One region of the Arthrobacter antioxidans genome, then DNA from elsewhere that is predicted to be linked to it. Evidence: predicted binding sites of a transcription regulator. Region 1 holds the regulator's gene; each other region holds the start of a gene.
What was found. Region 1 encodes HrcA, which represses chaperone genes, less so after heat shock. Its sites were predicted from a motif close to TTNGCACTCGNNNNNNNCGAGTGCNAA; they were not measured.
Positions count from the first base shown of each region.

Region 1 (7,322 bases):
GCGAACACCCCGCCGATGACGGGCATCAGCGAGAGCAGCCAGGCGACCAGCGCGAGGATCGTGGGAGGCAGCGTGAAGTTCAGCGCCTCCTTGGACTCCTGGGCCGTGAAGGGACCGCGGTCCTTGAAGATCAGGAAGATCAGCAGGGACGGGATGAAACCGAGGATCCCCCCGAAGTGGGCCAGGGTGGCGTACTGGCGGTCCTCGGACGCCGTCAGGGGAAGGGCGTTGGCCGGAGTGCCTTCGAACGGGGGCTGCGACTCGCCCCGTCCGTGCTGCTGTCGGTCGGCGGTGTTGGACAACGTCAATTCCTTTGCTGGCTGTCGGGAATCTTCCCCCGGAGTGTGCTCCAAGGATACGTGGTGACCGGCACCGCGGGGCTCAGTGAGTGCCCGGGGTGGCGGTGAGGAAATCGATCACTTCCTCGACCCGGCCGAGCAGCGACGGCTCCAGATCCGCGTAGGTGCCGACCCGGCCCAGGATGCGCTTCCATCCGTTGGCCACGGCGGCCTGGTCATGGTGGGGCCAGCCGAGGCCGGCCAGGATGCCCGTCTTCCAGTCCTGGCCGCGGGGGACCACCGGCCAGGCCGACAGGCCCATCGCCGCCGGCTTCACGGCCTGCCAGACGTCCACGTACGGGTGGCCGACGATCAGCACGTTGCCGCGGGCCCCGGGAGCGGTCATCGCCTGCTGTGCGATCCGGAACTCCTTCGTGCCCGGGAGCAGGTGGTCCACGAGGATGCCGAGCCTGCGCTGCGGACCGGGACCGAAGTCCCGGATCGCGCCTTCGAGGTCGTCCACGCCGTGCAGCGGTTCCACGACGATCCCCTCCAGGCGCAGGTCGTCGCCCCACACCTTCTCGACGAGTTCGGCGTCGTGCTGGCCCTCCACCCAGATCCTGCTCGCGCGGGCCGTCCTCGCCCGCGCGTTCTGCACCCGCACGGAACCGGAGGCGGTGCGGGTGGCGGCAGGGTCGGCGGTACGGGCTGCGCCCCGGACGGGCGCGACGACGTGGACAGGGCTGCCGTCGAGGAGGAAGCCGTGGCCGAGGCGGAACGTCCGCGTCTTGCCGCGCCGGTCCTCGAGCACCATCACGTGGAGGCCGCCGGACTTCTCCACGCGGACCACCGCGCCGACGAACCCGCTCTGCACGTCCTCGAGCACCATGTCCTTCTCCACGGGGACATCGGCGAGTTCCACCCGCTTCGGAGCCGATATGTCGTGGGCTCCCCAGCCGTAGTCCATCCGGGTCCGTCCTTCCCACGGGGGCTCCGGCGGTCTGCCGCAGCCCGGGATCCCAATGCTAACAATCGAAGAGGACGTACTAGACTTGGCACTTGGATGTGTCGAGTGCTAACCGCGGGCCATTCGCTGCGCGGACCCAGGGGAGAGGAACGGATCCGGAGGTGACACAGGTATGAGTGAACCGCGACGCCTGGAGGTGCTCCGGGCCATCGTCGAGGACTACGTCCATTCCCGGGAGCCCGTCGGGTCCAAGGCCCTGGTGGACCGCCATCGCCTCGGCGTCTCCTCGGCCACCATCCGCAACGACATGGCCGTCCTCGAGGAGGAGGGCCTGATCACCGCGCCGCACACCAGTTCCGGACGCATCCCCACCGACAAGGGCTACCGCCTGTTCGTGGACCGCATCTCCGAGGTGAAACCGTTGTCCGCGCCGGAGAAGAAGGCCATCCAGACCCTCCTGGAGGGTGCCGAGGACCTCGACGACGTGATGGACCGCACCGTGAGGCTGCTCGCGCAGATCACCAACCAGGTGGCCGTCGTCCAGTTCCCCCGCGTCGGTGGCGCGTCCGTGCGGCACATCGAATGCGTGCTGCTGGCCCCGCAGCAGGTCCTCGTCGTCCTGATCGCGTCGAACGGCGCCGTGCAGCAGCGCATCGTGCGGACCCACGTGGACATCGAGGAGTCCGAGCTCGCCGAGCTCAAGCAGCGCATCCTGTCAGCGGTGTCGGGCGTGAAGCTCGCGGCGCTGCCGGGCGAGCTCGGTGCCGCCCTCTCCCAGTTCCCCCCGGGGCTGCGTGCCCACGGGGGTACGATCGTGAGGGTGCTCGAACAGCTTGCCGGGCTCGGGCGGGACGACCGCATCCTGCTTGCCGGGACGGCCAACCTGGCCCGCTCGACGGGGGACTTCCCGCTGAGCATCGGCCCCGTCCTGGAGGCGCTCGAGGAGCAGGTGGTCATGCTGCGGCTGCTCTCGGAGATGGAATACGACGCGCGCGGCATCTCGGTGCGGATCGGGAGCGAGAATCCCTACGGAGGGCTGTCGGAGGCCTCCGTGGTGGCAACAGGGTACGGGCCGGACGCCGGAGCGAAGCTCGGGATCCTCGGCCCCACCCGCATGGACTATCCGACCACGATGGCGGCGGTGCGCGCCGTCGCCCGCTACCTCTCGAGGATCCTCGAGGAATAACGGGGGAGCGGGCAGCGGTTCTGGGTTGTCGACGGCACCCCGGTGCCGACCATGGCCTTTCCGCCGGTTCAGCCGGCGAGCAGACGACAGAACAGTCAACAGGAAGTGATGTGCACGAGTGAGTAATCACTATGAGGTCCTCGGTGTGGCGCAGGGCGCGACCGGGGAGGAAATCAAGAAGGCCTACCGCAAGCTCGCCCGTAAGCTCCACCCCGACGTGAACCCGGGACCGGACGCGTCGGAGGAGTTCAAGGCCGTCAGCCACGCCTACGAGGTGCTCTCCGATCCCCAGAAGCGGCGGGTCTACGACACCACCGGCAACGAGAACGGGACGGACAGCGGCTACGGCTCGGGGTACTCGGGCTCGGGCTTCGCCTTCCAGGACATCTTCGAGACCTTCTTCGGCGGTGGCGGCCAGCAGGCCGGTGCCCCGTCGCGGACGCGCCGCGGGCAGGACGCGCTCATCAACGTGCGCATCGACCTGAAGGACGCCGTCTTCGGCACCAACAAGAAGATCGAGGTGGACACCGCGGAGATGTGCCCCACGTGCGACGGCAGCTGCTGCCAGCCCGGCACGTCACCGCGCACCTGCGACATCTGCGGCGGCTCGGGTCAGGTCCAGCGGGCCGTGCGCTCGATCCTCGGCCAGGTCATGACGAGCGCCCCCTGCGGCACCTGCCAGGGCTTCGGCACCGTCATCCCCAGCCCCTGCCACGAGTGCAGCGGCGAGGGCCGTGTCCGTGCCCGCCGCACCCTGACCATCAAGGTCCCCGCGGGCGTCAGCACCGGCACGCGCATCCAGCTGGCCGGCCAGGGCGAGGCCGGGACGGCCGGCGGACCGCAGGGCGACCTGTACGTGGAGATCCGGGTGGCCACCGACTCCACCTTCCTGCGGGACGGCGACGACCTGCACGTGACCCTGAGCGTCCCGATGACCGCGGCGGCGCTCGGCACCACGGTGCACCTGGACACCTACGACGGCGACCAGGAGCTCGACATCAAGCCCGGCACGCAGCCCGGCGAGATCCTGACCCTGCGGGGCCTCGGGGTGACGCACCTGCGGAGCCAGGGCAGGGGTGACCTGCGGGTCCACCTCAACGTCGAGACCCCGCGCAACGTGGACCCTCAGCAGGAAGAGCTCCTGCGGAAGCTGGCCGAACTGCGCAACGAGGAGTACACGGACGGCCAGCTCGCCAGCAGCGGCTCCGGCGTCTTCGCCCGCCTGCGGGAGCGGCTCGGAAACCGCTGACCATGACGCGTCCCCTGTTCTTCGGGCCGGGCGAGGCGGTCCGTGCGGCGACCCCCGGCGGCGTCTTCGTGCTCGGCGGTGACGAGGGGCGCCATGCCGCCACCGTCCGCCGCCTCGGCGAGGGCGAGCGCCTCGACGTCTCCGACGGTGCGGGCTACCGCATCGGCGGCACCATCAGCGCGGTCGGGAACGGCACCGTGGAGATCACGGTGGAGACAGCCGGCCAGGAGCCCGCACCGCGGCACCGGCTGATCCTCGTGCAGGCCCTGGCCAAGGGCGGCCGCGACGAGCAGGCCGTGGAGGCGGCGACCGAACTCGGGATCGACGCCGTCGTGCCCTGGCATGCGGAGCGGAGCATCGTGCGCTGGCGCGGCGACAAGGCCGAGAAGGGCCGGCAGAAGTGGGTGTCGCTCGTCGGCGCCGCGGCGAAGCAGTCGCGCCGCTCGTTCGTGCCGGAGGTGCACGCCGTGATGGACACCTCCCGCCTGGCCGCGTGGGCGGAGACCGTCGAGAGCATGATCGTCCTGCACGAGGACGCCGACCTCCCGCTCGCCGACCAGGTGTCCGCGCTGCTCGCGGGCGCTCCGTCGGGTGCGACGTCGACGGCCGTCGTCGTCGGACCGGAGGGCGGGATCAGCGACGCGGAACTGGGAAAGCTGAGCGCCGCGGGCGCCGGGACCGCGCGTCTGGGCCCGCATGTCCTACGCTCCTCGACGGCCGGCCCGGCGGCCCTGGCGCTGCTGAACCACCTGCTCGGACGCTGGTAGTCCGCCTCCCGGGCGTTCGACGGCCGGCCGACGCACGCCTCTGCCGGCAGGACACCTAGCCGACGACGACGGTCTTCGAGTCGACGGAGTCGCCGTCATCGGAGGGGACGGAGACGGTGATCTCGTACCGGCCCGGAGGCAGCGTCACCGGGAACGAGTAGGCCCCCGGCGCACCGTCCTGGCGTGCGATGGCCACCGAGCCGTCCCGGTAGAGTTCCGTGCCGCCCTCCGCCGAGCCGTCGATGCTGCGTTCGATGCGCCAGGCCAGTTCGTCCTCGGACGCCGGGCCGATCCCGTGGACGGTCAGGCTCCCGGGGTCGGTCCGCGTGCCCTCCTGCGGATCGATGATCCACAGCGGGGCGAGGGTCGCGGCATCCCGGGTCCACTCACCGCCCAGGTCCACGGACCCGAAGGCCCGGTGGTCCGCCGCGCCGTCCACCAGGACGACGACGGAACTCGCCTCACCGCCCGCGATGAGCCCCGCATCCGAGGCCGCCGCCGTGGCCGTGTACACCAGTTGCTGCAGGGCGAGGCGCGCCTGCTCCTCGTCGAGGCGCTGCGCGAAGGCATCGGAGGAGATGTCGAGGGTGATCACGTTCTTCGTCGAGACGGACGAGCTGATGCTCGATGCCGCCCGCCAGGACGAGTGGTAGTCGGGATCGAGCGGGCGGCCGGAGGTCATCAGCCGGACGGCATCCGCGATCGGATCGCCCGCGGACTCCTCCGGCGTCGTCAGGTACTCGCGGAAGAGCCGCTCGGCGCCGTCGTCGCCACCGAGCCAGTAGACGGGCACCAGCGGCCGGGCGGCATCCGAGGGGCCCGCGGCGGGGCCCCGCCGGAGCGCGGCATCGGCCGGATCGGTGGTGGCGCCGTCGGTCGCCGTCGTGGCGCGGGGATCAGGAAGGGGGGCCATCTGCGCACTGCCCGCCAGGCGCCCCAGATCGGGGAGGAGGAAGGCGCCGCTGCCCACCAGCACGCCACCGGAGACGAGGAGGATTCCGCCGAGTCCCAGCCGGCTCTTCTTCAGCGGGTCCTGGTGGTTCATGCTCTCCTCCTTTCCTCGGTGCGCGCGGGACGATCAGTGGTGCCCGGCGATGGGTGGTGTCGTCCGGTCCCCGGAGCATGGCACCGGCGGCGCCGACCCCGGCGCGGCCGCCGGGCGGATCGCTCAGGGCGGACGTATTTCAGCTTGGCACAATGCGGCAGCGCTGCCCGGCCGAATATCGACGCGGGGGATGACTGAAACCTGATCGATACGAAGCCGTGGCCGATTCGCTACGAATTCCGCGACGCACGGAGAGCGGGGACGGGGGTCCGAGAAATCGCTTGCGTTCCGGCCGATTCCGGGGAATCAAGGCCCCGCTGGGCGTGTTGACGAAAGGGCCGGGACAGGCGGGATGGCGTACCATTGACATCCCTGCCTCATGGGCGGATGCGGGACAACACCACCAGTACGAGAATTCGGATGAGGGGCGATCGAAGGCCGGACGGCCGAGGTATGAGCGAAACTTCAACAGGCATCAACGCGGCAGGACTCGACACCAGGGTGTTCCTCTTCGACTCGACGGAGCAGATGGTGCAGGCGCTGGGATCCAACGACGAGGCGCTGCGGCTGATCGAGGAGTCCTTCCCCGGCGTGGGCCTCCACGCCCGCGGCAACGAGCTGACCATCACCGGCCCCTCGGCCGACGTGCTACGGACCGAGCGGCTCGTCGCCGAGGTCCGCTCCATGGCCGCCAACAACGCGCCCGTCTCGCCCCAGGTGCTGGAGCAGCTGGTCACCATGCTGAAGACGCAGAGCGCGGCCCGTCCGGCGGAGGTGCTGTCCGTCAACATCCTCTCCTCGCGCGGCAGGACGATCCGCCCCAAGACCCTCAACCAGAGCACGTACGTCGACGCGATCGACCGCAACACCATCGTGTTCGGCATCGGCCCGGCGGGTACCGGCAAGACCTACCTCGCAATGGCCAAGGCCGTGCAGGCGCTGCAGCACAAGGAAGTCAACCGGATCATCCTGACCCGGCCCGCCGTCGAGGCGGGGGAGCGCCTGGGCTTCCTGCCCGGCACACTCAACGACAAGATCGACCCGTACCTGCGCCCCCTGTACGACGCCCTGCACGACATGATGGATCCCGATTCCATCCCGCGCCTGATGGCGGCCGGGACGATCGAGGTGGCCCCGCTGGCCTACATGCGCGGCCGGACGCTCAATGACGCGTTCATCATTCTGGACGAGGCCCAGAACACCACCCCCGAGCAGATGAAGATGTTCCTCACGCGCCTCGGCTTCGGCTCGAAGATGGTCGTGACGGGCGATGTCACGCAGGTCGACCTGCCCAGCGGCACGAGCTCGGGCCTGCGCGTCGTCAGCGAGATCCTCCGCGACGTCGACGACGTGTACTTCAGCGAGCTCGACGCCACCGATGTCGTGCGGCACCGCCTCGTCGGGGACATCGTGAGCGCCTACGGCGACTGGGACGAGACCCAGCGTGCCGCGCAGGCCCGTACCGGTCGGCCGGCGGCCGCCCGATGAGCGTCGAGGTCAACAACGAATCCGGGCACGACGTCGATGAGGCCTCCCTCGTCCGCCTGGCGAACTTCCTGCTCGAATCGCTCTTCGTCCACCCCGAGGCCGAACTGTCGATCATCCTCGTGGACACCGCCGCGATGGAGAGGCTGCACATCGAGTGGATGGACGAGCCCGGTCCCACCGACGTGCTCTCCTTCCCCATGGACGAGCTGCGGCCGGGAACGCCCGGCCGCGTGACACCTGCCGGTCTCCTCGGCGACATCGTCCTGTGCCCGGACGTCGCGGCATCCCAGGGCGCCGCCGCAGGGCACGGCACGAAGGACGAGCTGCTGCTGCTGACCACGC
Region 1 is NZ_CP095501.1:2,011,402-2,018,723, reverse strand. Features, by position in the region: gene MWM45_RS09250 (DUF4870 domain-containing protein) at 1-302, opposite strand, end outside; gene MWM45_RS09245 (DUF3097 family protein) at 382-1,245, opposite strand; gene hrcA (heat-inducible transcriptional repressor HrcA) at 1,418-2,431, shown strand; gene dnaJ (molecular chaperone DnaJ) at 2,550-3,680, shown strand; gene MWM45_RS09230 (16S rRNA (uracil(1498)-N(3))-methyltransferase) at 3,683-4,447, shown strand; gene MWM45_RS09225 (GerMN domain-containing protein) at 4,503-5,492, opposite strand; gene MWM45_RS09220 (PhoH family protein) at 5,946-6,980, shown strand; gene ybeY (rRNA maturation RNase YbeY) at 6,977-7,322, shown strand, end outside.

Region 2 (7,322 bases), 1.9 Mb from region 1:
TCACCGACGAGTACCAGGTGCAGCTGCGCACCCTGATCGACGCGAAGATCGAGAAGGGCGACACCCTCGACACCGAGGAGACTTTCGGCGGCACCCGGGACGAGGACGACGGCGACAACGTGCTGGACCTCATGGAAGCCCTGCGGCGCAGCGTCGAGAAGAACCGCGAGAAGAAGAAGGCCGGGTCCGCCAAGGAATCCGGCTCCTCCAGGAAGAAGGGTGCGTGATGGGTTTCTTCACCGACAGCCTCGGCCGCCAGACGGTCGCCCAGAAGCCGAACGCGCCGATCCTGGGGTGGGCGGTGCTCGGCGCGGCCTCGTTCCTGGCGCTCGACGAGCAGAACCGCGAGCGCCTGCGCCGGGCCGGCGCCGTGTGCCTGGCCGTCTGGGCCGTGCTCGAGGTCGTGTCCGGGCAGAGCGGCTTCCGCCGCAGTGCCGGCGCCCTGACGCTGTCCTGGCTGTGGCGGCGCGCGAACGCCTGACCTAGCGCTGCTCGAAGACGTCGGGGACGCCGTCGTTGTCGGCGTCGATCGTCTCCTGTTCCGCGATCTCGCGGTACCGCTTGTTCCGTCGGCGCAGCAGCACGGCGGCGGCGAGCGCGGCGATCAGGGAGCCGGCGAGGATGGCGACCTTCGCGTGGTCGTCCTCCGGCGTGCCCTGGCCGAAGCCGAGTTCGCTGATGAGCAGCGACACCGTGAAGCCGACGCCCGCCAGCAGGGCGACGCCGACGATGTCCACCCAGGAGAGGTCGGGGTCCAGGCTCGCCCTGGTGGTCTTCGTGACGGCGAGGGTGGCCAGCAGGATGCCCACGGGCTTGCCGATGACGAGCGCCACCATGATGCCGACGGCGATGGGATCGGTGATGGCGCTCACGAGTCCCTCGAGGCCGCCGATGGCCACCCCGGCGGAGAAGAAGGCGAAGACGGGTACGGCGAAGCCCGCGGACAGCGGGCGGATGCGGTGCTCGAGGGTGTCGGCCAGGCCGTCCGGCTGCACGTCGTGCGCCTTGCCGGGTCCGTCCGCCGGCTCGGTGTCGACGGGCTGTGCCGGGTCGTCGAGGTCGGATGCCTTCACGCCGCGCGGGAGGACGGGGATCGCGAAGCCGAGCAGGACACCGGCGACGGTGGCGTGTACCCCCGATTCGTGGACCAGGGCCCACACCACGAACCCGAGCGGGAGCAGGATCAGCCACGGGGCCCAGGTTCGACGCTGGAAGAAGGTGGGGAAGCGCTGCGCGAGGAAGGCGTAGGCCGCCAGCGGGAGGATCGCGATCAGCAGGGGCGGTACGGAGATGTCCTCCGAGTAGAAGAACGCGATGATGCTGATGGCCAGGAGGTCGTCCACCACGGCGAGCGTCAGCAGGAAGATGCGCAGCGAGCTCGGGAGCGAGGAGCCGACGACGGCGAGGACGGCCACGGCGAAGGCGATGTCCGTCGCCGTCGGGATGGCCCAGCCGCGCAGTGCCTCGGGGCCCGCACTCAGCGTGATCGCGACGTACACCAGGGCGGGCACGACGACCCCGCCGATCGCCGCGGCGACGGGCACGATCGCACGGTCGAACTTGCGCAGGTCACCGGCGACGAACTCGCGTTTGAGCTCGAGCCCCGCGAGGAAGAAGAAGATGGCGAGCAGGCCGTCCGCGGCCCAGGCACCGACGCTCAGCTCGAGGTGCCAGGGCTCGTAGCCGAACCGGAAGTCACGGACGGCGAAGTATGTGTCCGCCGCGGCGGTGTTGGCGAGGACGAGCGCCAGGACCGTGGCGAGGAGGAGGAGCCCTCCGCCGACGGTCTCCTTGCGCAGGATGCCGGAGATGCGCAGGTGTTCGGGGTAGCTGCTGCGGCCGAAGACCGTTGCGCCGTGGGGCGTTCCGGGCGGACCGGACGGTGCGTGATGGGAGGTCATGAGTTCCTAGGATCGGGCTCGCTCGTATGAGCGCCGACCAGACTTCCCGGCTCACCAAGATGACCAGCGTAGCGCGAGGCGGGCACGGACCGTGAAAAAGGACGCCGCATCATGGGCCTTGCGCCGGCCGCTCAGACGAGGGAGCTGAAGTGCTCGGCCTTGTCCGTCGGCCCTGCCACGATGATCTCGTCGTCGTCGTACAGCGTGGTCGCGGCCGTCGTGTAGTCCCAGGTGCCTCCGCGCCGCTTCACGGCGACCACCGTCACGCCGTGCCGGGCGCGGATCCCCGTGGTGCCGAGCTCGCGGTCCCAGTACTCCCGCGGCGGCCGGGTCTTCACCATGGCGAAGTTGTCCTCGAACTCCACGTAGTCGAGCATGGTGCCTCGGACGAGGTGTGCGACGCGCCGGCCCATGTCCTGCTCGGGACGGATCACCCGCTCCACCCCGAGCTGCGACAGGATCTGTGCGTGGGGCTCGCTGACGGCCTTCGCCCAGATGGTCGGCCGCTCGAAGCGCAGGAGGATCGACGTCGTCAGGATGCTCGCCTCGAGGTCGCTGCCGATCCCCACCACCACCCGGTCGAAGTCGGGTAGGGACAGCTGGCGCAGGGCCTCCTCCTTCGTGGTATCGGCGCGCACCACGTGCGTGAGCCGGCCGTTGTAGGACTGGACGACGTCCTCGTCGTCGTCGATCCCGAGCACCTCGGTCCCGGCGTCCTCGAGTTCGAGGGCCAGGGCACCGCCGAACCGGCCGAGGCCGATGACGGCGACGGAATCCACGGCTGCGATCGCATCGGCGGGCCTGGAGGAGAACATGCGTTGCCTAGCCAATGAGGGGCCTTTCCTTCGGGTATTCGTAGTAGAGGGGTTTGGAGCGGAGGGCCAGCGCCGTGGCGAGGGTGACCGGGCCCAGGCGTCCGGCGAACATCACGAGGATCAGGACCACCTGGCCCGCGGGCGGGATGCCGGCCGTGATGCCCGTGGAGAGGCCGACCGTCGCGAAGGCGGAGACGACCTCGAAGAGGATCCGGTCGAGGCCGAAGTCGGTGGTGAGCATGAGGAACATCGTCGCGGTGGTGACGAGGCCGACGGCGAGCAGGACGATCGAGATGGCCTGCCGGTGGACGGAGCGGGGCAGACGCTTGCCGAAGACGTTGACGGCGGTGCCGCCCCTGATCTCGGTGTAGAGGATGAAGAACAGCACGCCGAACGTGGTGATCTTCAGGCCGCCGGCCGTTCCGGCGGGACCACCGCCGATGAACATCAGCACGTCCATGACCAGGAGGGTGACCGGATCCAGCTGCGCGAAGTCGACGCTGTTGAAGCCGGCCGTCCGGGTCATCGTGGACTGGAAGAATCCGGCGAGGATCCTCTCCTGCGGCCGTAGGGCACCGAGGGTCGCCGGGTTGGACCACTCGACGAGGGTGATGAAGACCGTACCCAGGACGAGCAGGATCACCGTGCCGCTCAGGACGAGCTTGGTGGTCATGTGCCACTTGCGGGGATACCGGAAGTGGCGTCGGAGTTCGAAGAGGACCGGGAAACCCAGTCCGCCGACGATGACGGCTGCGCAGATCGGCAGGCAGATCCACGGGTCGCCCGCGAACCCGATCAGGCTGTCGCTGAACAGCGCGAACCCGGCGTTGTTGAAGGCCGACACCGCGTGGAAGATCCCGAGCCACACCGCCTCACCGAGGTTGTGGCCGTAGTGCAGCCCGAAGCGCGCAGCGAGCAGCACCGCCGTCACGGTCTCGACGACCAGCGTGATCCGCAGGACACCCAGGAGGACGCTGCGGACATCGCCGAAGCCGACGCTCTTGGTCTCCGCCGCCGCCGAGATCCGCGAGCGGAGACCCATCCGGCGGGCCAGCAGGACGCCCAGGAGGGAGGCGAAAGCCATGATGCCGAAGCCCCCGACCTGGATCAGCCCCAGGATGATCACCTGGCCGGCTCCGGTCCAGTAGACCGGCGTGTCGACCACGATCAGGCCCGTGACGCAGACGGCGGAGGTGGCCGTGAAGAGCGCCTCGAGGAACGTGGCGCCGCCCTCTCCCACCTTCGAGCTCGGGAGCATCAGCAGCACCGTTCCGACGAGGATCGCCGCTCCGAATCCGAGCACGATCACCTGGGCCGGGTGGCGAGGACCGAGCCGCTCCAGCCGGACCGCGACGGCGTGCGCGGACCGGCGCAGGCCCGCTGCCGTGGAACGGCGGAGACCTGCTGCCGTGGAACGGCGGAACTCCCGGAGTGGTGCGGTGCGTGACATGACGGGGATGCCCTCGACCTCCGGGACGGTGCGAACGGCGCGGACCGTCCGCGCCAGACGCTCATTCAACCCGACGACCTGCCGCGGACACGGCGTCTTTATGCTTTCTTGATGCACCGGCGCGGGAGGAGCCTCGCCTGCCGCAGCAGGTCCGCCGGCTGGGCGTCAGCCCCGGACGAGGAGGTCCGGCAGCTCGGCGATCGTCGACACCTCGTGGTCCGGGCGCGTCATGACCATCGGGTACGGCGCCCCGGCGCGGTTGAGCCACACCGTACGGAGCCCCGCACGCGCGGCCCCGTCGATGTCCCACGGGTGGACCGCGACGAGCACCACGTCGTCCGCCTCCCGCTGTACCGCCCGGAGGGCGTAGGCATAGGACTCCTGGGCGGGCTTCCACCGCGGCGCGTCCTCGACGGACAGGACGGCGCCTACGGCGTCGCGGGCACCCGCCCGCTCGAGGAGGGCCTCCGCGGTCGCGGCGGCTCCGTTGGTGAGCGCTGCCAGCTCGAAGCCCCGACCGGTCAGGGCCCGGAAACCCTCGACGACGTCCGGGTGGACGGGCAGTTCCTGCAGGCTCGTCATCACGTGCGCGAGCGCGTCATCGATGTCCCGATTGAGCGCCTGCCCCGTGAGGACCGTGCGGAGGGCGTCCTCGGCGATCTCGCCGAAGGGCGCGTTCCGCCCGGCGGCCGTGAGGGCGAAGCCGTCCCGCAGCACCGAGGTGAACCACAGCGCGGCCAGCTGCGGAGGAGCTCCGAGCTCCTCGAAGTGCTGCGACATCCGCCCCAGGTCCGAGAGGGTCCCGTTGACGTCGAACAGCACGAGGGGCAGGGCCATTACTGGCGGTACCCCTCCACCTGGTTGACGGGACGGGCGTCGGCGTCGGCCGGGTCCTCTCCGGCGTCGGCCTTCGCGCGACGCTGGCGCAGCAGGTCCCAGCACTGGTCGAGATCCTCCTCGACGCGCTTGAGGCGGGCGGCGTGGTCCTGCTGCTCCGCCCCGGCGCCGGCATCCTGGGGCTGCTCCCGGAGATCGTGCTCCTCCTGGACGAGTGTCTGGATGCGCTGCAGGATGTCCTGGTTGTCCATGGTGCTGTCCCTTCGTGGGGTGGTGCCCGGCAGGCGCCTGGAACGCTCAGCAGGCTTTCCTTCAGGCTACTGAGGCAGCACAGCGATGACCAGCACGGTTCCCGGCAGGAGGCCGGACGCCGCCGTGCCCCGCGCTGCTGTACCGGGAGAATTTGGCGCGGCGCCCGGATGGCCTAAGCTATGGGAGAACCAATTGCCTGTGTAGCTCAGTCTGGTAGAGCATCCGCTTCACACGCGGAAGGCCCGGGGATCAAGGCCCCGCGCAGGCACGAGGATCTGCTGGAGACAGCACCACCGGGAAGGCCCGTACCGCTCCGTCGGTACGGGCCTTTTCTGTGTCCCGGGGATTTCGTCCTGGGCGAACATCACTCCTTAGCACTCGCCATGTTCGAGTGCTAATATTTTCCGTAGTTGAGCGGAGGGCGCTCAACTCTCGACGACCCAACCACCTGCCGGTGGCATCAGTAAAGGAGTTGTTTCCCGTGGCCATGAAATTCGACCCGTTCCGTGAACTGGACCGCGTGACCGGCGCCCTGTTGGAGGGCCGCCCCGGGCTGCGCCTCATGCCGATGGACCTCTACCGCGAGAAGGACCACTACGTCCTCTCCGCGGATCTTCCGGGCATCGACCCGGGATCCGTCGACATCGATGTCGACGGCCAGCTCCTCACCATCCGCGCCGAGCGCACGCTGCGCAGTGCCGAGGGTGTCAAGTGGCTGACCCGCGAGCGCGAGAGCGGTTCGTTCCTGCGCCAGCTCAACCTCGGCCAGGGCGTCGACACGGAAGGCATCGCCGCCCGCTACGAGAACGGCGTGCTCAGCGTGACGATCCCCGTCATCGAGCGTGCGCGGCCCCGCAAGATCGAGGTGATCAGCGGAGAATCCGCCGAGCCGGTGCAGTCGTCCGCTTCCGGTGCGGCCCCCCAGGGCGCCGTCGACGCATAGGACCACCCACCCGGGTACCCCCGGACACTTGTCCGGGGGTACCCGGCGTCGATCCCCGGGTTCCCCTTGCATGCAGCGCGGCCGGGTGCGAAGGATGGGGGCATGGACTTCACACCGAGCAAAGCAATCGTCACCGGTTCCGATTCCGGCATCGGCCGCGCAACGGCCCTCGCCCTCGCCGCGGCGGGCTGCGACGTCGGCGTCACCTGGCACTCCGACCGGGAGGGAGCCGAGGAAACCGCGCGGCTCGTCCGGGAGAAGGGCGTGCGGGCGGCGGTCGCGCAGCTCGACACCACGGATGCACCCGCGTGCGGCGACGTCGTGGACCGGCTCGCCCACGAGCTCGGCGGCCTCGACGTCTTCGTCAACAATGCCGGCGTCAACGGCGGCACCATGTTCATGGAGACGGACTGGGACACGTGGCGCGGCACCATGGGGGCGAACCTCGACGGCGCGTTCGTCTGCCTCCAGCGTGCGGCACGGCACATGATCGACGGCGGCCGGGGCGGACGCATCATCGCCGTCACCAGCGTGCACCAGGAACAGCCCCGCGTGGGCTCGGCGGCATACGACGCCTCCAAGCACGGCCTCGGCGGCCTCATCCGGACCATCGCCCTCGAACTGGCGGACCGGGGTATCACCGCCAACGCCGTGCTGCCCGGCGAGATCAACACGCCCATGAACAACTCCGAGGAGCAGGACCCACGCACCATGGACCGTCCGGGCATCCCCCTCGGCCGCCCCGGTGCGCCCGAGGAGATCGCCGACGTCGTGGCCTTCCTCGCCTCCGGTGCCTCCAGCTACGTGAACGGGGCCTCGTTCGTGGTCGACGGCGGCATGCTCCTCATGGGACCCCAGGCGGGATCGCACCTGACGAGCGGGGACTGGCGGACCCTGTGACCATCTGCGGAACCAGAACGGCATCAACCTTCAGCGGGCATTCACACGCCGTTCAGGAAGCGTGGCTAGCGTGGGAGTCCCGGAACCTCCCGAAAGGCCCACCATGAACGCTCTCCCCCCAGCCCCCGATGCCGAGGTCCAGGACTGGTCGGGCTTCAGGCGCGGCCAGCACGTCACCCTCCACCACACCACGGGGCCCCAGCTCCACGGCGTCCTGGACATGA
Region 2 is NZ_CP095501.1:84,288-91,609, reverse strand. Features, by position in the region: gene ku (non-homologous end joining protein Ku) at 1-227, shown strand, start outside; gene MWM45_RS00450 (hypothetical protein) at 227-481, shown strand; gene nhaA (Na+/H+ antiporter NhaA) at 483-1,901, opposite strand; gene MWM45_RS00440 (potassium channel family protein) at 2,033-2,716, opposite strand; gene MWM45_RS00435 (TrkH family potassium uptake protein) at 2,724-4,235, opposite strand; gene MWM45_RS00430 (haloacid dehalogenase type II) at 4,332-5,003, opposite strand; gene MWM45_RS00425 (DUF2630 family protein) at 5,003-5,254, opposite strand; tRNA gene MWM45_RS00420 (tRNA-Val) at 5,450-5,523, shown strand; gene MWM45_RS00415 (Hsp20/alpha crystallin family protein) at 5,743-6,198, shown strand; gene MWM45_RS00410 (SDR family oxidoreductase) at 6,301-7,098, shown strand; gene MWM45_RS00405 (hypothetical protein) at 7,202-7,322, shown strand, end outside.
Region 2: a site for HrcA is predicted at 5,627-5,653, ahead of MWM45_RS00415 (Hsp20/alpha crystallin family protein). Genes of this name have one in related genera too.

Region 3 (7,322 bases), 750 kb from region 1:
GGATCATCGTCTCCAGCTTCGCGAGCCACATCCACCGCATCCAGCAGATCATCGACACCGCCCACCGCCACCGCCGCAAGGTGGCCTTCGTGGGCCGCTCCATGGTGCGCAACATGACCATCGCGGCGGATCTCGGCTACCTGAACATCCCGCAGGGCCTGCTCGTGGACTTCAAGAAGCTCGAGCGCAGCGACGACCACAAGGTGGTCCTCATCTGCACGGGCTCGCAGGGTGAGCCGATGGCTGCCCTGTCCCGCATGGCCAACAACGACCACGCCATCCGGATCACCGAGGGTGACACGGTGCTGCTGGCCAGCTCGCTCATCCCGGGCAACGAGAACGCGATCTACGGCATCATCAACGCGCTCACCGAGATCGGCGCCAACGTGGTCCACAAGGGCAACGCGAAGGTGCACGTCTCCGGCCACGCCAGCGCCGGCGAGCTCGCCTACTGCTACAACATCGTCAAGCCCCGCAACGTCATGCCGGTGCACGGCGAGTGGCGGCACCTGCGGGCCAACTCGGAGATCGCCGTCGCCACCGGCGTCGATCCCCGCAACGTGGTCCTCGCGCAGGACGGGGTGACCGTGGACCTCGTCCGCGGCCGTGCGACCATCTCGGGCAAGGTCGACGCAGGGCTCGTCTTCGTCGACGGCGACAGCGTGGGCGGCATCACCGAGGAGGACCTCGTGGAGCGCCGCCGCCTGGCCGAGGAGGGCGTCGTCACGATCCTCGCGATCATCGACCCGGACAACGGCAACATGGTCGAGGCACCCGAGTTCTTCACCAAGGGCTTCTCCTGCTCCGACGAGGACCTCGACAAGGCCGGCGCCGCCGTCGAGAAGGCGCTGCGCGATGCCGCCTCGAACCGCCAGGGCGGCCGCCGCCAGGACCCCGAGGACATCATCGAGCGGGCCACGGCCAACTGGATGCGCCGGTTCTACAACCGCCAGCCCGTCGTCAACGCGATCGTCGTCGACGCCTGACCCGAAGCACCACGAGCAGGCCCCGGTACCCGTTGGGTGCCGGGGCCTCGTCGTTGTCCGGCCTGATCCCACGCGCTGCACCCGTCGAGTGGGAATGTTCGGTCATGCCCACGGCGTGGCCGCGGCGGGCGGGCAGGAGCGACGCCGGCCGGCCACCAACCAGCCCGGACGCAGAAGCACCCCGGCTCCGCAGAGCCGGGGTGCTTCAGGACGCAGCGGGCCGGAGCCCCTGTGACTAGTGCGAGTGGCCGTGGCCCTCATCGTCGGATTCCTCGGGCTTCTCGACCACGAGGGTTTCCGTGGTGAGCACCAGGGCCGCGATCGAGGCCGCGTTCTGCAGCGCAGAACGCGTCACCTTGACGGGGTCGATGATGCCGGCCTCGATGAGGTTCTCGTACTCGCCGGTGGCGGCGTTGAAACCGTGGCCCACCTCGAGGTCCGAGACCTTCGCGACGACGACGTAGCCCTCGTGGCCGGCGTTCTCGGCGATCCAGCGCAGCGGCTGGGCGAGCGCGCGGCGGACGAGGCCGACGGCGGTGGCCGCGTCGCCCTCGAGTGCCAGCACGTCCGGATCGGTGTCGAGTGCCTTGCCGGCGTGGACCAGCGCGGACCCGCCGCCGGCCACGATGCCCTCTTCGAGGGCCGCGCGCGTCGAGGACACGGCGTCCTCGATGCGGTGCTTCTTCTCCTTGAGCTCCACCTCGGTGGCCGCGCCGACCTTGATGACGCCGATACCGCCGGCGAGCTTCGCGAGGCGCTCCTGGAGCTTCTCGCGGTCCCAGTCGGAGTCGGTGCGCTCCACCTCGGCGCGGATCTGCGCCACGCGGTCGGCGACGTCGGACTCGCTGCCGGTGCCGTCGACGATCGTGGTGGCGTCCTTGGTGACGGTGATCCGGCGTGCGGAGCCGAGCACCTCGAGGCCCACCTGGTCCAGCTTCAGGCCGAGGTCCGGCGAGACGACCTGCGCACCCGTGAGGGTGGCGATGTCCTGCATCATGGCCTTGCGGCGGTCACCGAAGCCCGGGGCCTTGACGGCGACGACGTTGAGGGTGCCGCGGATCTTGTTGACCACCAGGGTGGAGAGCGCCTCGCCCTCGATGTCCTCGGCGATGATGAACAGCGGCTTGCCGGCCTGCAGGGCCTTCTCGAGCAGCGGCAGGAACTCCGCCAGCGAGGAGATCTTGCCGGAGTTGATGAGGATGAGCGCGTCCTCGAGGACGGCTTCCTGGCGCTCGGCGTCGGTCACGAAGTACGGCGAGAGGTAACCCTTGTCGAACTGCATGCCCTCGGTGAGGACGAGCTCCGTCTGCGTGGTGGAGGACTCCTCGATGGTGATCACACCATCCTTGCCGACCTTGTCGAAGGCCTCTGCGAGGAGATCGCCGACCTCGGTGCTCTGGGCGGAGATGGAGGCGACGTCGGCGGTCTGCTGACCCACGACCTCGCGGGCGTTCTCCAGCAGGCGCTTGGCGACGGCCTGGACCGACACCTCGATGCCGTGCTTGAGCTGGCCCGGAGCGGCGCCGGCGGCGACGTTGCGGAGGCCTTCCTTGACGAGTGCCTGGGCCAGGACCGTGGCGGTGGTGGTTCCGTCACCGGCGACGTCGTTCGTCTTGGTGGCGACCTCCTTGGCGAGCTGGGCGCCGAGGTTCTCGTACGGGTCGTCGAGTTCGACCTCGCGGGCGATCGTGACGCCGTCGTTCGTGATGGTGGGGGCGCCCCACTTCTTGTCGAGCACGACGTTGCGTCCGCGGGGGCCCAGCGTCACCTTGACGGTGTTCGCGAGCTTGTCCACGCCGGCCTCGAGGGCACGGCGGGCGGCGTCGTTGAATTCCAACTGCTTTGCCATTCGTTGGTTCCTTTCAGGCTTGTGCAGCGAGAAAAACCCCGGCCACTTCGGGCCGGGGCTTCTCCAATCGGGGTGTTACTTGACGACGATCGCGAGGACGTCGCGGGCGGAGAGCACGAGGTACTCCTGGCCGCCCTGCTTGATCTCGGTTCCGCCGTACTTCGAGTAGATGACGATGTCGCCCTCGGCGACGTCGACGGGAACGCGGTTGCCGTTGTCATCGACGCGGCCGGGTCCAATGGCCACGACCTCGCCCTCCTGGGGCTTCTCCTTGGCGGTGTCCGGGATGACGAGGCCGGAAGCAGTGGTCTGCTCGGCTTCGAGCGGGCGGACAACGATACGATCCTCAAGCGGCTTGATAGAGACCGACACGGGCTCTCCTTTGCGTTCGATACCAATGGACTGGGGGCCGTCGGGCTGGGCGTGAACCGTCGTCGCGGTGCCGGCGAACGCTTCCCTCGGGATTAGCACCCGCCATGAGCGAGTGCCAACTCCGACTGTATGCAAGGGCTGGCACTCGGTCAAGGTGAGTGCCAATCGATGACCGTGCGCGCGGGCCGGGAGCGACCCGTGACCTAATACGTCACGCTTCGTTTGCGTAATTCCCTACCGGTCGCCTAGATTCGGTCAGGTAAGGCTTTCCTTACCTCGTTGTCCGTGGGCCACCCGGCCCCTTCCCCCCGGAGTCCATCCATGTCACACGTGCGCCTCGCCGTCCTCTCCGCCGCCGCCGCAGCCACCCTCGCCCTGACGGCGTGCGGCGGGTCCTCCGACGCCGCCGGCGAGTCCGCAGCCTCCCCGACCGTCCCGATCGAGCACGCCCAGGGGACCACCGAGGTGCCGGTGGACCCGCAGACGGTCTTCACCTTCGACCTCGGCGCCCTGGACACACTCGACGCGCTCGGCGTCGAGGTGGACGGCGTCCCGCAGGGCACCCTGCCCGCGCAGCTCTCGGCCTACGAGGGAGGGGACATCACCGCCATCGGATCCATGAAGGAACCCGATTTCGAGGCGATCGCCGCGGCTGCCCCCGACCTCATCATCATCTCGGGCCGCGTCGCCGACTCCTACGACGAACTCTCCGCGATCGCCCCCACCATCGACCTGAGCATCGATGCGGCCGACCCAATGGCGAGCTTCGCCGAGCACACGGAGTCCCTCGGCCGGATCTTCGGCGTCGAGGAGGAGGTCGCCGACCGTCTGGCCGCCCTCGACGCGGCGATCGCCGGGACGAAGGACGCCGCCGCCTCCGCAGGGGACGCCCTGGTCCTGATGACCAGCGCGGGCGAGGTCACCGCGTACGGCGCCGGCTCCCGGTTCGGCCTGATCCACGACGTGCTCGGCGTGGAACCCGCCGCCGAGGTGACGCACGAGGGGACCCACGGCGAGGCCGTCTCCTTCGAGTACATCGCGGAGGTCGACCCTGCCCACCTGTTCGTGATCGATCGCGACGCCGCCATCGGCGAGGCCGGAGCGGCCGGCGCGGCGGTCCTCGACAACGACCTCGTGAACGGGACGACTGCTGCGCGGAACGGCGCCATCACCTACCTCGACTCCGCGAGCTGGTACCTGATCGGCTACGGCCTGGACAACCTCGACGCCATGGTCTCGGCCGTCGACGACGCCGTCACGGACTGACCGCCCACCGCACCGCGGCAGGCGCCTCCATGGCAGCACTCGCCCTCCGGCCGCAGCGGCCGGTCCAGCAGCACGGCTCCCGTCGGTCACCCGCCCTGTGGCCGGCCGGCGGGACCGTGCTGCTGCTCGCCGTCGTCAGCCTCTTCGTCGGCGTCTCCGACGTCTCGCCCGCCGATCTGCTGGCCGGTGATGCAGGGGCCTGGCAGACCTTCCTCGTCAGTCGCGTGCCGCGCACGCTGGCGCTCGTCCTGGCCGGCGTCGCCCTCAGCATCGCCGGGTTCATCCTGCAGCTCATGGCCCGGAACCGGTTCGTGGAACCCTCCACGGTGGGGACGGTCGAGTCCGCCACGGCGGGCATCCTCGTGGCCACGCTCGTCCTGCCCGGAGCGCCGATCATGGGGAAGATGCTCGTCGCCGCCGTCTTCGCCATGGCCGGGACCGCCCTCTTCCTGACCGTCCTGCGCCGCATCCCGCTGCGCAACACCCTGATCGTCCCCCTCGTGGGCATCATGCTCGGCGGCGTCATCGCCTCGGTGACCACGTTCGTCGCCTACCGGTTCGATCTCCTGCAGACCCTCAACACCTGGATGATCGGCGACTTCTCGGGGCTCGTCCGCGGCCGCTACGAACTGCTGTGGATCGTCGCCGTCCTCGCCGTGGTCGGCTACCTCTGCGCGGACCGCTTCACGGTCGCCGGGATGGGCGAGGAGTTCACCACGAACCTCGGGCTGGACTACCGGCGCACCATGAACCTCGGCCTGGTGCTCGTGAGCCTCATCAGCGCCGTCGTCGTCGTGGTGGTCGGAGCCGTCCCGTTCCTCGGGCTGATCGTCCCCAACCTCGTGTCCCTGCTGATCGGCGACAACGTGCGCCGCGCCGTGCCCTGGATCGCCGTCGTCGGAGCGGGCTTCGTCCTCGCCTGCGACATCCTCGGGCGCATCATCCGGTTTCCCTACGAGGTGCCGGTGGGCGTCATCGTCTCCGTGGTGGGCAGCATCCTGTTCATCACCCTGCTCGTGAGGAGGAACGCCGGTGCGCGCTAGGACCAGCGCCCTGCCGACCGCCGTCGTGCAGTCCGCGCGGAGACCCGTGCGGTCCATCCCGCCCGCCGCCTGGCTGGTGGTCCTCGGCGTCACCGCTGCCGCCCTCGTCGCAGCGTTCCTCCTGGTGGGCCTCGAGGGCAACCTCGCGTACGTGCTCCCCCGGCGCCTGAACCGCGTCGGCGCGATGGTGCTCGTCGCCGTCGCCGTGGGCGTGTCCACGGTGCTGTTCCAGACCGTCACCGGCAACCGCATCCTCACGCCGTCGATCATGGGACTGGACGCGCTCTACATCCTGATCCAGACGGTGCTGGCGTTCGTGCTCGGCGCCGGGACGCTCCTCACCCTGGGTGCCCCCGTCCGCTTCGCCCTCGAGGTGTCCCTCATGGTCGGCTTCTCCTGGCTGCTGTACCGATGGCTGTTCCTGGGCAGCGGGCGCAGCCTCCACCTGCTGCTGCTCGTCGGCATCGTGTTCGGCGTGTTCTTCCGGGGTGCCTCCTCGCTCCTGCAGCGGCTGATGGATCCGAGCGAGTACATCATCCTGCAGGACCTGTTCTTCGCGAGCTTCAACCGGGTCGACCCGCTGCTCCTGCTGATCTCCGCGGTCGCCGTCGTCGGGCTGTGCGTCCCCGCCTGGCGGCTCCGCCACCGGCTGGACGTCCTCGCCCTCGGCCGCGACGCCGCGGTGGGCCTGGGCGTCGACTACCGGCGCACGGTGACGCTCGTCCTCGTGATCTGCTCGGTGCTCGTCGCCGTCTCCACCGCCCTCGTGGGCCCGGCGACGTTCTTCGGCCTGCTCGTCTCCGCCCTCGCGTACCAGCTCTGCAGCCAGTTCCGGCACGCCGTGGTGCTCCCCGTCGCCGTCCTCCTCGGCGTGATCGCGCTCGTCGGCGGGCAGCTCGTCCTCGAGCAGGTCTTCGCGTTCGACACCGCGCTCAGCATCGTCATCGAGTTCACCGGCGGCATCGTCTTCCTCGTCCTCCTCCTGAAAGGCCGTATCCGATGAAAGGCCGTGCCCGATGATCACGATCGACCATGCCACCAAGCGCTACGGCGCCGCCACGGTGGTCGACGACGTCAGCTGCACCATCCCCCGGGGCGGCGTCACCTCGATCATCGGACCGAACGGCGCGGGCAAGTCCACCCTGCTGTCCATGATGAGCCGGCTCCTCCCCCTCGACGCCGGGTCGGTGGTGGTGGACGGGCTGGACGTCAGCAGGACGGCGGGGCCCGCCCTCGCGCGGACCCTGGCCATCCTGCGCCAGGAGAACCAGCTGACCGTCCGGCTCTCCGTCCGCGACCTCGTGGGCTTCGGCCGCTTCCCGCACAACAACGGCCGCCCCACCGTCGTGGACCGCGAGCACATCGACCGCGCCCTCGATTATCTCGACCTGACGGACCTCGCCCACCGCTTCGTCGACGAGCTCTCCGGCGGGCAGCGCCAGCGGGCGTTCATCGCCATGGTGCTGGCCCAGGACACGGACTACGTCCTGCTCGACGAACCGCTCAACAACCTCGACATGAAGCACTCCGTGGACATGATGCGCTTGCTCCGCCGCCTCGCCGACGACCTCGGGAAGACCGTGGTGCTGGTCATCCACGACATCAACTTCGCCTCCTGCTACTCGGACACGATCCTCGCGATGCGCGACGGCGCCCTCATCCGCCAGGGCGCACCGGAGCAGATCATGACGCCGGCCGTGCTGCGCGAGGTGTACGACGTCGAGATCCAGGTGGAGCAGATCCGCGGCAACAGGATCGGCGTGTACTTCGCCTAGGCTGGCAGCATGGCGTCGGACAACATCGCGG
Region 3 is NZ_CP095501.1:2,756,779-2,764,100, forward strand. Features, by position in the region: gene MWM45_RS12620 (ribonuclease J) at 1-986, shown strand, start outside; gene groL (chaperonin GroEL) at 1,222-2,835, opposite strand; gene groES (co-chaperone GroES) at 2,911-3,207, opposite strand; gene MWM45_RS12635 (siderophore ABC transporter substrate-binding protein) at 3,529-4,473, shown strand; gene MWM45_RS12640 (ABC transporter permease) at 4,503-5,516, shown strand; gene MWM45_RS12645 (iron chelate uptake ABC transporter family permease subunit) at 5,506-6,519, shown strand; gene MWM45_RS12650 (iron ABC transporter ATP-binding protein) at 6,533-7,291, shown strand; gene MWM45_RS12655 (class I SAM-dependent methyltransferase) at 7,301-7,322, shown strand, end outside.
Region 3: a site for HrcA is predicted at 3,346-3,372, ahead of groES (co-chaperone GroES). Genes of this name have one in related genera too.

Region 4 (7,322 bases), 1.5 Mb from region 1:
CACCACGGGTGGCGGCCGCGCTTCGTGGTCCTCGAAGGCCCCGGGTACACGACCCACACCCTCCTCCTCGAGAAGAAGGTCCCCGTCATCGGGGCCCTGTGGTACCTGATCAAGGGCCCCACGGTCACCGACGCCGCCCACGTCCCCGCCGCGGCGCGTGCCGTCGCCGACCTCGCCCGCAGGGAGGGGCACAAGGTCTTCGCGATCAAGGTGGAACCGGACCTCGTGGACGGTCCGGAGGTCCGCGAGGCGCTGCAGTCGGCGGGGCTCGTCAAGACCTTCAACCTGCAGCCCAACGACAGCACGGCCATCCTGGACACCACGCCGGACGCGAACCAGCTGCTGCGGAACCTGCACTCGCGCGGCCGCAACGCGGTCCGCAGGGCCATCCGCGAGGGCGTGGAGGTCCGGCGCATGGAGCCGACGCAGGAGACCTTCAGGGCCATGTACTCGCTCATGACGCATATCGAGGACCGCTCGGCGGCACGCATGCGCTCGTTCGAGTACTACAGCCGCTTCTGGCAGAACTTCGTGGACGCCGGGCAGGGCCGTTTCTACTTCGTGTACGAGGACGGACAGCCCTCGGTCGGAGCCTTCGTGGTCAACTACGGCACCAAGGGCACCTACAAGGACGGCGGTTCACGCCCTGGGAGGAGCCAGTACGGGGACTCCCACCTGGTGCAGTGGCGGGCCATCACCGACCTCAAGGACGAGTTCGGGATCGTCGAATACGACTTCTGCGGCACCCCGCCCGGCGACCGGCTGAAGGACACGGACCACCCGTTCCACGGCCTGGGACTGTTCAAGACGAGTTTCACCAAGACGGTGACGGATTTCGCCGGCTGCTACGACCTCGTGGTCAGCGGCTGGAAGTATCGTGTCTGGAACACGATCGCGGAGCGTGTGGCGCGCCAGATCTACTGGCGGCGCACGCATCAGCCGTTCTACTGAGGAAGAGCCCGCACAGGGCACGGTGATCGATGCATGAAAGGCCGCTGTGACAGACGGTTCGACCCCGGCCGATGGGCTCCTGCCCCCTGACCCATCACCCATGGCGGAAGCGCTCCCGGTCATCCGGCGGCCCTTCGACCCGTCCGACGACGAGAAGCGTCAGCTGGCGGCGGGCAAGGGGGGTGCCGGCCGGAAGGGTGGCAGGGCAGGGGCTCCGCCCAAGCGCCCGGCGTCGGAACCGAAGATCCCCCGGCCGTCCCGCCAGCGGCAGCCTGTCACGCGGCCCACCGACGCGCTGCCCACCACACCACGGAGCGTGCCGTCGTCGAGCCGGTCCAACGCCGCAGCCCGGAACGTGCTCCGCCGCCTCGTGCAGGGCGAAGCGCCGCCCACCCAGGCCATGAGCATCGTGGAGCGACTGGCCGGCAGCCCCTACGCGAACCCGATGATCCAGGTCGGCGGTCCCGACGCCGGAGCGCGCAAGGCCCTGGACTTCGCCCTCAACCTCGCCGAGACCATGTTCCGGTACGGCGCGGGAGCCCTCGAGGTGGAGACGAGCATCATCGCGGTCACGGCCGCCTTCGGCCTCGACCACATCGAGGTGGACATCACCAACCAGTCCGTGATCATCAACTACTCCGCGAAGGACCAGACGCCGACGACGGTGCTGCGGGTGGTCCGCTCCTGGACGAACAACTACGCGGGCCTCACGGCCATCCACCGGCTCGTCTCCGACATCGCCGACGGCGGGGTCTCGCGGACCGAGGCCGCCCAGCGGCTCGACGAGATCACCCACCGGCCGAAGCCTTTCCCGCGCTGGATGGTGACCGCCGCGTTCGGCATCTTCTCGGCCGCCATCGTGGCCTTCGTCGGCGGGACCCTGCTCGGCTCGCTGGTGGGGTTCATCAGTTGCATCCTCGTGGACCTGGTCAGCCGCAAGCTGGGGGAGTGGCGCGTCCCGGAGTTCTTCTCCGTCGCCACCTCGTCCGCGCTCGTCACCCTGATCGCGATGCTGTTCTGGTGGCTCGAGGTGCCCATCACCCCGGCACTGGTGGTGGTGGGCGGCATCCTGCTGCTCCTGCCGACCGGCCGACTCGTCTCGGCCACGCAGGATGCCATCAACGGGTTCCCGGTCACGGCCGCAGGCCGGTACCTCTCCGCCATCCTCGTCTTCGCGGCGCTCGTGGCGGGTATCGCCGTCGCCCTCGTAGCCGGGTCGGCCATCGGGATCCCTGAACTCGACGTCTTCGAATCCGCCGGCAGCCAGTACCCGTGGCCCCTGGTCGCGGTGCTCGTCTTCATCGCCGTGGCCATGATCTGCATCGCCGAGCAGACCGATGTGAAGCTCGTGATCCCCACCTCGCTCGTCGCCGTCGCCGGGTATCTGCTCATGATCAGCGCCGTCGCAGCGGGCGTCGGGTACCGGCTGGCGCCGGCCCTCGCGGCCATCCTGATCGGCGGACTCTCGCGCGTCGTGTCCCTCCGGCTCGGCGCCCCCCAGCTCGTCGTCGCGGTTCCCGCCGTACTGTTCCTCTACCCCGGGCTGTCCATCTTCCGCTCGATGTACATGCTCACGATCGAGTCGGAGATCGTGTCCGACGGCGCGCTCGGCCTGTTCAACGCCCTGACGGTCGTGCTGGCGATCGCGGCGGGCGTGGTCCTCGGCGACAACCTGGCGCGACCCTTCACGCGGAAGCTCAGCTCCGACGAGCGGCAGCGGAACCGACGGCGGTAGTCGGAGGCGTCGACCCGCCGGCACGGCGCCGCCCTCCCGCAGGACAGGCGGTGGACGTCCTGTAGAGATGGGGTGCGGGCCCGGGGATCGGGCGTCAGTCGGTCCGGCCCGCCGTGCGCGTCCAGTCGACGGGGTCGGCGCCCTGCGCGGCCAGGAGGTCGTTGGCGCGGGAGAAGGGCCGGGAACCGAAGAACCCGCGGGAGGCGGAGAGCGGGCTGGGGTGCACCGACTCGACCGTCGGCGTCGGTCCGAGCAGCGGCTTGAGGCGGAGCGCGTCCTTGCCCCACAGGATGGCCACGAGCGGCCCGCCCCGCGCCACGAGCGCACGGATGGCGGCATCGGTCACGTCTTCCCACCCCCATCCCCGGTGCGATGCCGCCTCGCCTGCACGGACCGTCAGCACGCGGTTCAGCAGGAGGACACCCTGCTCGGCCCAGCCGGACAGGTCGCCCGATGCGGGCGGCTCCGCACCCGTGTCGGACGCCAGCTCGCGGTAGATGTTCGCGAGGCTTCGCGGGATCGGCCGGGTCCGCGGATCGACGGCGAAGCTGAGCCCGACGGCGTGCCCGACCGTCGGGTAGGGGTCCTGCCCCACGATGACCACGCGCACGCGGTCCATCGGCGTGCTGAAGGCCCGGAGGATCCGGGACGGATCGGGCAGGACCCGGCGTCCGCCGTCGAGCTCCTCCGCCAGGGACACGGCGAGCCGGTGAAGGACCGGCTCCACCGGTTCGAGCGCGGCCGCCCAGTCGGCGGGAACCAGGTCCTCGATGCGGGCCGGGGCGGCGAAGGGGAAGGCCGAGGTGTCGGGGGTCGGCTGTCCGGCCGCCCGAGGTCCCGCGGCGCCGGTCGCGCCGCCCCTGGGCGCATCCGGCAGGTCGAACAGTGTGGGGTCGGCGGAAGTCATGACCCCATTCTCGCCCGGTCGGCCAAGCGGTGCCGTCCGAATGACAGTGCTGTCATTCCCCACTATCATGGGATGACAGTTATGCCCGCTGACGGAAGGCGACAGGGGAGATGGCCGAGCCACAGCGGCATTCGGATGACGCGACGTCCGGGACGGACGATCGGCTGGCCCTGGGCGACCGCGAGCAGCGGATGCTTGCCCTCGAACGCGAGTGGTGGAAGTACTCCGGTGCCAAGGAGCAGGCCATCCGTGACCTGTTCAGCATGTCCGCCACCCACTACTACCAGGCGCTCAACGCCCTCATCGACACCGAAGCGGCCCTCGCCCACGACCCGATGCTCGTCAAGAGGCTGAGGCGCCTCAGGTCCACCCGTCAGAAGGCACGCTCGGCCCGCCGGCTCGGCGCGGACATCTAGCACGTCCCGCCAGTCTCGACGAGCGAAGGACCACGCACACCCATGACCGATCACCCGCGGGACGAATTCGACCGCGTCCCGGCAGCGTCAGCGCGCCAGGGCGTCCACCGCGAGCGGCTCATCCCGGCACGGTCGAACGGCCTCGCACCCAAGCTCGCGGTGGGCGTCCTGGCGCTCCTGATCGGTCTGGGCTCGTTCTTCCTTCTTCCCCGCCTCGGCTTCCCGGGCGGGAACGACGGCGGCACGTCGTCGTCGTCGAGCCCCGAGGCCTCCGCGACGGGAGGCGGAGCGGCGACGGCGGAGCCTTCGGGTACCGCGTCCCCCGGCGCGACGAGTGAGCCGGACGGCACGGCGACCGGCGGCGCGTCGGCCTCCGCCTCCGACGAGGCCGACCCCGCGGACCGGGCCCAGACCGTCAACGTGCTCAACGGCACGGGTGCGCCGGGGCTGGCGTCGGTGGCGGCCGGCCGCCTGGCGGGAGCCGGATGGACCTCGGCCCTTCCCGGGAACTGGGCAGGCGTTCCCGTGGACGCGTCCGTCGTCTTCTACAACGGCGAGGATCAGCGGGCCGACGCTGAAGCCGTGGCCGAGGACCTCGGCATCACGGACCTCGTCGAGAGTGCTGACGTCTCGCCGGCCATCTCCGTGGTCCTCGGGCCGGAGTTCCAGTAAGCGGCGGAGCCTGCAGGGCCTCCCCTCCGCGGGGGACGCCGCGGCTGATCCGCGTCCGCCGAAGCGGACCATGGGTGACGCCGCATCCGCCGAAGGCCGGATCATGTCCACCGCCGCGCAGGCGGAAGGCCGGATCATGTCCACCGCCGGGATGCGGCGCGGCGGGAGGGACCGTCGGGAGCCCCACCCGCCGGCGCGTCAATCCTTGAGCGGGATGCCGCGGGCGTCCCGGCGGAACTGCTCCGACCCGACGAGGATCATGATGCCCTCGATGAGCCCCCAGATGCCCGCAGCGATGGCGCTCAGTCCGAACGTGAGCGCGGCGCCCACCGTCGACATGAGGAGCTGGATGATGCCGATCGTGGTGAAGCCGAGGTAGAACCGGTGGATGCCCAGGGAGCCGAGGAGGATGCCCAGGACGCCGGCGATGACCCTGGACTTCTGCGGAGCGTACGGCTGGCCGTACGGGCCCGGGTTGTAAGCGCCCGGGTTGTACGGGCCCGGGTTGTAAGCGCCCTGGTTGTATCCGCTCTGGCCGTACGGAGTCTGTGCATAGGGGGCCTGGCCCCCGGCCTGCGGGTGCGGGGGCTGCTGCTGGTAGGGCGACGGTTGCTGGTAAGGGCCCTGCTGGCGGGGGTACTGCTGGTACGGCGGCTGCTGGTAAGGGCCCTGCTGGTACGGCGGTTGCTGGTAAGGGCCCTGCTGGTATGGGGGCCGCTGGTGGGGCTGGTCCCCGTAGGGGTCTCCGGCGGTGTCGCCGGGGGCGCCATCCCGTGGTGCGTACGGCTCCGGGGACGGGCGGTTCCCGCCGCTCGGTCGCCCGGGGCGGGCTGCGTCGGCAGCTCCGCCCGCCGTACCGTGCTCCCCGGACTCTTCGTGGTCCGGACCGCTTGCTGACATCGACACAGTGCCTCCTTGACTGATGGTCCGCCCAACCTATGCCCTCGCGAGTCTCCGCGCCATGGCACCGGGACGAGGTCGGCGGGAGGGTGTGGCGACCCGCACCGAGGGGCCCGGGCGGGTTGCACTCATAGGGTGGGAGTGCTAATTATTGAGTTAGCACTCGCGCGCGCAGACTGCTAAGACTGTGCGTGGCGCGTGAAGCAGGCAAACCTCTGTGGTGGGGGTGGTGCAGGAGCGTGAAAGAGATCGTTCCGGCACCGCCCGGCCGTCGCGGGCACCACACGCAGGCAAGCATTCACATGCTGAAATGCAACCGTCCCGAAAGGACCTAAGCCGTATGGCCAAGATCATTTCTTTTGATGAAGAGGCCCGCCGCGGCCTCGAGCGGGGCCTCAACATCCTCGCTGACGCCGTCAAGGTGACCCTCGGCCCCCGTGGCCGCAACGTCGTGCTCGAGAAGAAGTGGGGAGCCCCCACCATCACGAACGACGGCGTGTCCATCGCCAAGGAGATCGAGCTCGACGACCCGTTCGAGAAGATCGGTGCCGAGCTCGTCAAGGAGGTCGCCAAGAAGACCGACGACGTCGCAGGCGACGGCACCACCACCGCCACCGTGCTCGCCCAGGCCCTGGTCAAGGAAGGCCTGCGCAACGTCGCGGCCGGCGCCGACCCCCTGAGCCTCAAGCGCGGCATCGAGAAGGCCGTGCAGGCCGTCACCGAGGAACTGCTCGCCTCCGCCAAGGAGATCGAGACCAAGGAGCAGATCGCTGCTACCGCGTCCATCTCCGCCGGTGACAACGAGATCGGCGCCCTGATCGCCGAAGCACTCGACAAGGTGGGCAAGGAAGGCGTCATCACCGTCGAGGAGTCCAACACCTTCGGGCTGGAGCTCGAGCTCACCGAGGGAATGCGCTTCGACAAGGGCTACATCTCGGGCTACTTCGTCACCGACGCAGAGCGCCAGGAGACGGTCCTCGAGGATCCCTACATCCTGATCGTGAACTCGAAGATCAGCAACGTGAAGGATCTCGTCGCCGTCCTCGAGAAGGTCATGCAGTCGGGCAAGCCGCTGCTCATCATCGCCGAGGACATCGAGGGTGAAGCCCTGGCGACCCTCGTGGTCAACAAGATCCGCGGCACCTTCAAGTCCGTCGCCGTCAAGGCCCCGGGCTTCGGAGACCGTCGCAAGGCGCAGCTCGCCGACATCGCCATCCTCACCGGTGGCCAGGTCATCGCCGAGGAAGTCGGCCTCAAGCTCGAGACCGCCACCCTCGACCTGCTCGGCACTGCCCGCAAGGTCGTCGTGACCAAGGACGAGACCACCATCGTCGAAGGTGCCGGCGACGCCGACGCCATCGCCGGACGCGTGGCCCAGATCCGCGCCGAGATCGACAACTCCGACTCCGACTACGACCGCGAGAAGCTGCAGGAGCGCCTGGCCAAGCTGGCCGGCGGCGTTGCAGTCATCAAGGCCGGCGCCGCAACGGAGGTCGAGCTCAAGGAGCGCAAGCACCGCATCGAGGACGCCGTCCGCAACGCGAAGGCCGCCGTCGAGGAAGGCATCGTCGCCGGTGGTGGCGTGGCCCTCATCCAGGCCGGCGCCAAGGCGTTCGCCAACCTCAAGCTCACGGGCGACGAGGCGACGGGCGCGAACATCGTCCGCGTCGCCATCGACGCACCGCTGAAGCAGATCGCCTTCAACGCCGGCCTCGAGCCCGGCGTCGTCGTCGACAAGGTC
Region 4 is NZ_CP095501.1:532,773-540,094, forward strand. Features, by position in the region: gene MWM45_RS02570 (lipid II:glycine glycyltransferase FemX) at 1-951, shown strand, start outside; gene MWM45_RS02575 (threonine/serine exporter family protein) at 1,052-2,686, shown strand; gene MWM45_RS02580 (uracil-DNA glycosylase) at 2,781-3,593, opposite strand; gene MWM45_RS02585 (DUF3263 domain-containing protein) at 3,704-4,009, shown strand; gene MWM45_RS02590 (LytR C-terminal domain-containing protein) at 4,052-4,681, shown strand; gene MWM45_RS02595 (TM2 domain-containing protein) at 4,880-5,581, opposite strand; gene groL (chaperonin GroEL) at 5,922-7,322, shown strand, end outside.
Region 4: a site for HrcA is predicted at 5,738-5,764, ahead of groL (chaperonin GroEL). Genes of this name have one in related genera too.